Regions from separate parts of the Bacillus sp. VA15 genome, predicted to be linked through region 2. Evidence: a T-box and tRNA genes for the amino acid it is inferred to sense, from the RefSeq annotation. Region 2 holds a T-box; the other holds one or more tRNA genes.
What was found. The T-box of region 2 lies ahead of tyrS (tyrosine--tRNA ligase). A T-box ahead of a tRNA ligase gene usually reads a tRNA of that ligase, here a tRNA-Tyr.
Positions count from the first base shown of each region.

Region 1: it has a tRNA-Tyr gene. The T-box ahead of tyrS (tyrosine--tRNA ligase) is inferred to sense a tRNA for this amino acid. The anticodon was not compared.

Region 1 covers NZ_JBVQPQ010000010.1:43,308-46,712, reverse strand. Annotated here, with positions in the region: gene murQ (N-acetylmuramic acid 6-phosphate etherase) at 1-482, opposite strand, end outside; gene AC0DBE_RS19915 (GNAT family N-acetyltransferase) at 592-1,074, opposite strand; gene AC0DBE_RS19910 (2-thiouracil desulfurase family protein) at 1,088-1,543, opposite strand; tRNA gene AC0DBE_RS19905 (tRNA-Glu) at 1,724-1,798, shown strand; tRNA gene AC0DBE_RS19900 (tRNA-Val) at 1,802-1,877, shown strand; tRNA gene AC0DBE_RS19895 (tRNA-Thr) at 1,882-1,954, shown strand; tRNA gene AC0DBE_RS19890 (tRNA-Tyr) at 1,975-2,059, shown strand; tRNA gene AC0DBE_RS19885 (tRNA-Gln) at 2,064-2,135, shown strand; gene sigW (RNA polymerase sigma factor SigW) at 2,364-2,927, shown strand; gene rsiW (anti-sigma-W factor RsiW) at 2,941-3,405, shown strand, end outside.
Region 2 covers NZ_JBVQPQ010000001.1:96,025-99,429, reverse strand. Annotated here, with positions in the region: gene rpsD (30S ribosomal protein S4) at 1-110, shown strand, start outside; gene sr7p (small protein SR7P) at 132-260, opposite strand; gene tyrS (tyrosine--tRNA ligase) at 391-1,659, opposite strand; T-box leader at 1,708-1,945, opposite strand; gene acsA (acetate--CoA ligase) at 2,000-3,405, opposite strand, start outside.

The sequences.
Region 1 (3,405 bases), on a different contig from region 2:
ACTTTACGGGCGTATGTTAGGGCGCCTGCGGCATAAGGTGTACGGCCGCTTGCTGCGATGGCAATGACGGTGTCGTTTGAAGTGAGTTGTATGTTTTTTAAATCTTCGGCTCCTGCTTTTTCACTGTCTTCAATGCCCTCTGCTGCCTGCAAAAATGCTTTAGGTCCGCCAGCCATGATTCCGATAACCTGATCTGGGCTTACGCTGTAGGTGGGAGGACATTCAACAGCATCCATGACACCGAGTCTGCCGCTTGTACCGGCGCCTGTGTATATAAGCCGGCCTCCATTTTGAAACGAGTCGTAGGCGCAGTCTACAGCTGTTTTGATATCGGGGAGAACCTGCTGAACGGCGGCTGCGACTTTCAAATCTTCGTTGTTGATCATTTTGAGGATGCCGAGTGTGTTTGCTTTGTGGATTTCAGCTGTTTGGCTATTGCGTGATTCCGTTGTAAGACGGTGAAGGTTTAATGATTTTGACATGAGGAGGCCCCCTGTTTAAAAATAATATATCCCAATATTCAGTATATTCATTTCTGTTATGATATTTCAACTATGTTTTAAAATTTTTGAAATTTTATTTCACCCAAGACTATAAGAAGTAATGAAGGATCAGCTGCTCTCCAAGCGGTCCGATTCTTCGCCGTCCTTTATCAAGGAACCCGCTTTTCATATAAAGGTGCTTTGCGCGTGTGTTGAGATGATTGACGGCCAAAATAATTTCATCGCACCATGGAAAATAACCGCTCACAAAAGAGGGAAGCTGAAGCATTGCTTTTTTTGCATAGCCTTTTCCGTGATGCACTGCGTGTAAGGACAGGGAGCTGAGCAGTAAAGCAAATGGATTGTTAGAATACGGAGCAAGCGTTTCTTTTGATGTATGTAAAATGAAAAAACCGACTGGCAAATCGTCTTTTAAGATGACAACCGGATACCGGTCCCGTATGCTCAGGGCCTGAGTCAGCACCTCTTTGGGGAGAGAGGTAAAGCGTTTGTCATCGTTTTTTAGCGTAAATGATTGGAGCTCCGGCAAATGTTCAGGCTTATAGAAGGATAAAGAAATGTCTTGAGTCATGTGGTTGCCCTCCTTACAATATGTCGTCTAACTGGTTTTCCGAAATGACATGGTAGCCCGCTCGTTTTAACAGTGCGGCGGTCACTCCGCTGCCGGCGATTTTTTGGCCGGAGAAAGTGCCGTTATAGATAAAACTGCTTCCGCACGACGGACTGTTTTCTTTTAATATGACGGCAGAGGCATTGATTTCTTTTGCGTAAGCTAATGTTTTAGCGGCGCCTTCCATATATAATTCTGTTACATCTTCTCCTGAAGCTGTCACGATTTTTGCGGTTCCATTGAGAACATCCTCGCCGGTGCCTCCGATGATTTCTGCAGGTTCACGAGGAGTTGAAAAGCCGCCGAGAAGCTCAGGACAAGCCATGACTGCTTCATTTTCATAGATGAGTTTTCTGATTTTCTCTGATGCGGCGTGAGAGCCGTTATATCTGCATTCAATGCCGCCAAGGCAAGAGCTGACTAGTATCATATTGGTTTCTCCTCTCTTGATTCGCTTGTCTCTATCATAAAAGAAATGATAAATGTTGGGAGGCTTTTTCAGTTAAAAAAGGAGTTAAAAAGTTTGAAAATAAAAAATTTAATTTTTCTCTTTACAAAGGGGGTGTAACCTGTATATAATAACTTTTGTCAGCTCGACGAGAACACAAACGGCCCGTTGGTCAAGCGGTTAAGACACCGCCCTTTCACGGCGGTAACACGGGTTCGAATCCCGTACGGGTCACCATTTGGAGGATTAGCTCAGCTGGGAGAGCATCTGCCTTACAAGCAGAGGGTCGGCGGTTCGAGCCCGTCATCCTCCACCATCTTGCCGGTGTAGCTCAATTGGTAGAGCAACTGACTTGTAATCAGTAGGTTGGGGGTTCAAGTCCTCTTGCCGGCACTCTTTTCTTACATTAATATGGAGGGGTAGCGAAGTGGCTAAACGCGGCGGACTGTAAATCCGCTCCCTCAGGGTTCGGCAGTTCGAATCTGCCCCCCTCCACCATTATTGGGCTATAGCCAAGCGGTAAGGCAACGGACTTTGACTCCGTCATGCGTTGGTTCGAATCCAGCTAGCCCAGTCACAGACACCTTTGACCAAAAGGTGTCTTTTTTTCTTTTTAAAATCATTCCAACTTCTAACTGTTCAGTCTGTATAATAATTTTAAAAATATGTTAAGGTAGTTTATTCACGAATTACCATCTACACCCTGCCAAAAATTTGATAAACTTATTTTATAAAAAAATTGAAACCTTTTGAAACGAAGCTCGTATACATACAGACCGGTGAAGGCAGAGGTTAGATAAATATGGAAATGATGATTAAAAAGAGAATTAAACAAGTCAAAAAAGGCGACCAAGATGCATTTGCGGACATCGTAGATATTTACAAGGATAAAATTTATCAGCTTTGCTACCGTATGCTTGGCAATGTGCATGAGGCAGAGGATATTGCACAGGAGGCTTTCATCAGAGCGTACGTTAATATCGACAGTTTTGATATTAACCGGAAATTTTCAACTTGGCTTTATCGAATCGCGACCAATTTGACTATTGACCGCATTCGCAAAAAGAAGCCGGATTATTACCTCGATGCAGAGGTGGCTGGTACGGAAGGCTTGACCATGTATTCACAAATCGCCGCAGATGGGGTTTTGCCTGAAGATGCAGTTGTGTCGCTGGAGCTCTCAAACACGATTCAGCAGAAAATTTTAAAGCTTCCTGACAAATACAGAACAGTTATCGTATTAAAGTATATTGACGAACTCTCATTAATTGAAATCGGCGAGATTCTGAACATTCCTGTGGGGACTGTGAAAACGCGGATTCACAGAGGCAGAGAGGCTCTCAGAAAACAATTAAGGGATCTTTAAGTGGGGTGATGAAATGAGCTGTCCTGAACAAATTGTGCAGCTTATGCATATGCATCTTGATGGAGATATCCTTCCAAAAGATGAACACGTATTAAATGAACATCTGGAGACATGCGAGAAATGCAGAAAGCATTTTTATGAGATGGAAAAATCTATAGCGCTCGTCCGGAGCACATCGCATGTCGAAGCCCCCGCGGATTTTACCGCTAATGTCATGGCAAAATTGCCTAAGGAGAAGAAAAGAGCTTCTGTGAAAAGATGGTTCAGAACCCATCCCGTTATCGCAGCTGCTGCGGTATTCATCATTTTGATGGGCGGAGGATTTTTTAACAGCTGGCATAATGACCAAAATTTCAGTGTGTCCAAGCAACCGAATCTTGTGGTGCATAACCACACTGTGATCGTGCCAGAAGGTGAGACGGTCAAAGGCGATGTGACTGTCAAAAACGGCAAGCTGATCATTAAAGGCAAAATAGAC
Region 2 (3,405 bases):
TTACTTTCGATGCTGAAAAGCTTGAAGGTACTTTCACTCGTCTTCCTGAGCGTTCTGAACTTGCTCCGGAAATTAACGAAGCGCTTATCGTTGAGTTCTACTCTCGTTAATCGTTTTAAAAACCCCTGCCGCTATGCGGTCGGGGTTTTTTTATCGTCTGTTTCGTCTTTTGCCTCTTGCTGGCCAACACTATCTCGCGCCTGCTGCTCCCAATAATCCCGCTGCAGCCTTTCTTTTGCAATCGTAAACATGAGATTCACGGTGAGCGCTCCTTTCTGTTAAAAGGTGGTGATTGATCGTGTTTGCCCTATCTAATATACTCTTTTCCTGTCTTTCCTATGCGCTAAACAAAAAAAGATCCTTTGCCCTTAGCGGCAAAGGATTTTTTTCTTATTTATAAGTTACAAGGAAGTATTTTTTCTTCCCGCGGCGCAGGACAGTAAATTGGCCTTCGATGCGGTCTTCTTCCGATAAGATATAATTTATTTCCGTCTGGCGTTCGCCGTTAATGTAAACAGCTCCGTTTTGAATGTCTTCACGGGCTTGGCGTTTAGATGGAGATAATTTAGATTGCACCAATACATCTACAAGTGATAGCTCTTGGCTGCTGTCAGCTTCCATAGATGGAACATCTTTAAAGCCGACTTTTACGTCTTGGGCAGAAAGCTCTTTAATATTGCCGCTGAACAGCGCTTGGGAAATGTTGATAGCTTGCTCAAGCGCCTCACGTCCATGAACGAGCGCTGTCACTTCTTCTGCCAGGCGTTTTTGCGCTTCACGCTTTTCAGGCGCCGTTTCTGTTTTCTCAGCGTATGCTTCAATTTCCTCTTTTGATAGGAACGTAAAGTATTTTAAGTATTTCACAACGTCACGGTCATCTGTGTTGATCCAGAATTGATAGAATTCATACGGCGATGTTTTTTCCTTATCAAGCCAGATAGCGCCGCCTTCCGTTTTGCCGAACTTCGTGCCGTCTGCTTTTGTGACAAGCGGAATGGTAAGGCCGAACGCTTTGGCTCCTTCTTCTTCTGATTTTCTGATCAGTTCAAGACCAGCTGTGATGTTGCCCCACTGATCGCTTCCGCCGATTTGCAGCTTACAGTTTTTGTCTCTGTACAGATTTAAGAAATCATAAGATTGAAGAATCATGTAGCTGAATTCCGTGTATGAAATGCCTGATTCAATTCTTGAGCTGACCGTGTCTTTTGCCAGCATGTAATTGATGCCGAAGTTTTTACCGACATCACGGAGGAAGTCGATCACATTCATTTTGCCGATCCAGTCAAAGTTGTTCGCGATGACAGCAGGATTTTCTGCAGCATCAAAATCCAGAAATCTGGACAGCTGGTTTTTGATTTTTTGGGACCATTCGGACACGATGTCAGCAGTATTTAATGTACGCTCCGCTTTTTTTCCGCTCGGATCGCCAATAAGGCCCGTCGCCCCGCCCACAAGCGCAATCGGATGATGCCCCGCAAGCTGGAAACGGCGAAGTGTTAAAATAGGCAGCAGGTGTCCGATATGCAAGCTGTCTGCTGTTGGATCAAAGCCTGAGTACAGGCGGATTTTTTCCTCATTCAGCTGTTTATTTAATCCCTCTTCATCCGTCATTTGCTGAATCAATCCGCGGAAGGATAAGTCTTCAAGTAAGTTTGTCATGAGATAAAGCTCCTTTTTTGTTAAAATAAAAACGCCCCTTCGTTTACACGAAGGGACGATTAATTATCGCGGTACCACCCTACTAATAAGAGAATGCAAAACATTCGCCTTATCACTTTGCCTGATAACGGATCAGGTCCGTTCTTTCACTACTGAAAGCCTGGCCGGCTTTGTTTGCAAAAGCGGTTCATGAGTGTATTCGAGATATCCGTCTGTGCTGATTTTCACCGGCCATCAGCTCTCTGGAACGTAAGGATATTCTACTTGTCTCAATCTTTACCTTTTCATATGAAGCTATATCATTTTTAACATAAATAAAATCCCGTGTCAACGTCGCCTTTTAATCCTCCATCGTTGATAGATCTCCAGCCGGCAGATTGAGCTCCCACGCCTTCAGCACGCGTCTCATGATCTTTCCGCTCCGGGTTTTCGGAAGCTTATCTTTAAATTCAATTTCACGCGGAGCCGCATGGGCTGCAAGACCCTGTTTCACAAATAGGCGGATCTCTTCTTTCAGTTTATCGGACGGCTCAAACCCTTCTCTGAGTGCGATAAAAGCTTTAATGATTTCTCCCCGCACCGGATCAGGCTTTCCGATCACGCCTGCTTCTGCAATGGCCGGATGTTCGACAAGCTTGCTTTCCACTTCAAATGGGCCGACGCGCTCACCGGAGGTCATTATGACGTCATCAACTCTGCCTTGGAACCAGAAATACCCTTCATCATCCATATAAGCAGAATCACCAGACACATACCAGCCGCCCGGCATGAAATACGATTCGTACTTTTCAGGGTTATTCCAAATGGTATGCATCATGGAAGGCCAGCCCTTTTTAATGGCGAGATTGCCCATTCGGTACGGAGGAAGCTCGTTGCCCTGATTGTCAACGATTGCTGCCTCCACACCGGGAATCGGCTTACCCATTGAGCCTGGTTTGATATCCATGCAAGGATAGTTGCAGATGAGCTGACTGCCCGTTTCTGTCATCCACCATGTATCATGGATTCGCTTGTTAAAGACTTTGTGTCCCCATCTGATGACTTCTGGATTTAACGGTTCACCGACACTGAGCACATGCCGGAGTGATGTTAAATCATATTTTGCAGCCATCTCATCTCCTGCTCCCATCAGCATTCGAAACGCGGTCGGCGCGCTGTACCAGACGTTGACGCCAAGCTGCTCAATCGTTCCATACCAGCTTTCCGGGCTGAAACGGCCGCCAACGATGACATTTGTCGCTCCATTCAGCCACGGTGCAAAAATGCCGTATACCGTACCTGTCACCCAGCCCGGATCAGCTGTGCACCAGTAAATGTCTTCTTCCTTTAAATCAAGGACCCACTTTCCTGTCTGGTATTGCTGAATCATCGCTTCATGGACATGAAGCACACCCTTTGGCGTTCCAGTGGACCCAGATGTATAGTGAAGCAGATAGCCGTCTTTTTTGTCCATCCATTCGATATCCAATCTTGTGCTCTCCTGTTTTGCCGCTTCATCATAACTAATGATGTTTGTGCCGCTCTCAGCCTCTCCGCCGACTACGAATATATGCTGTAAGTGAGGCAGTTTGTCAGCCGGTATTCTTTCCAGCAGCTCAGGCGTTGTGACAACAACCTTCGCCTCGCTGTTTTCAAGCCGGTCCTTCACCGCTCCCTCCATAAATGCTTCGAACAGCGGCCCGGCGATGGCACCAATTTTGATAGCGCCAAGCATAATAAAATAAAGCTCGGGTGATCTCGGCATAA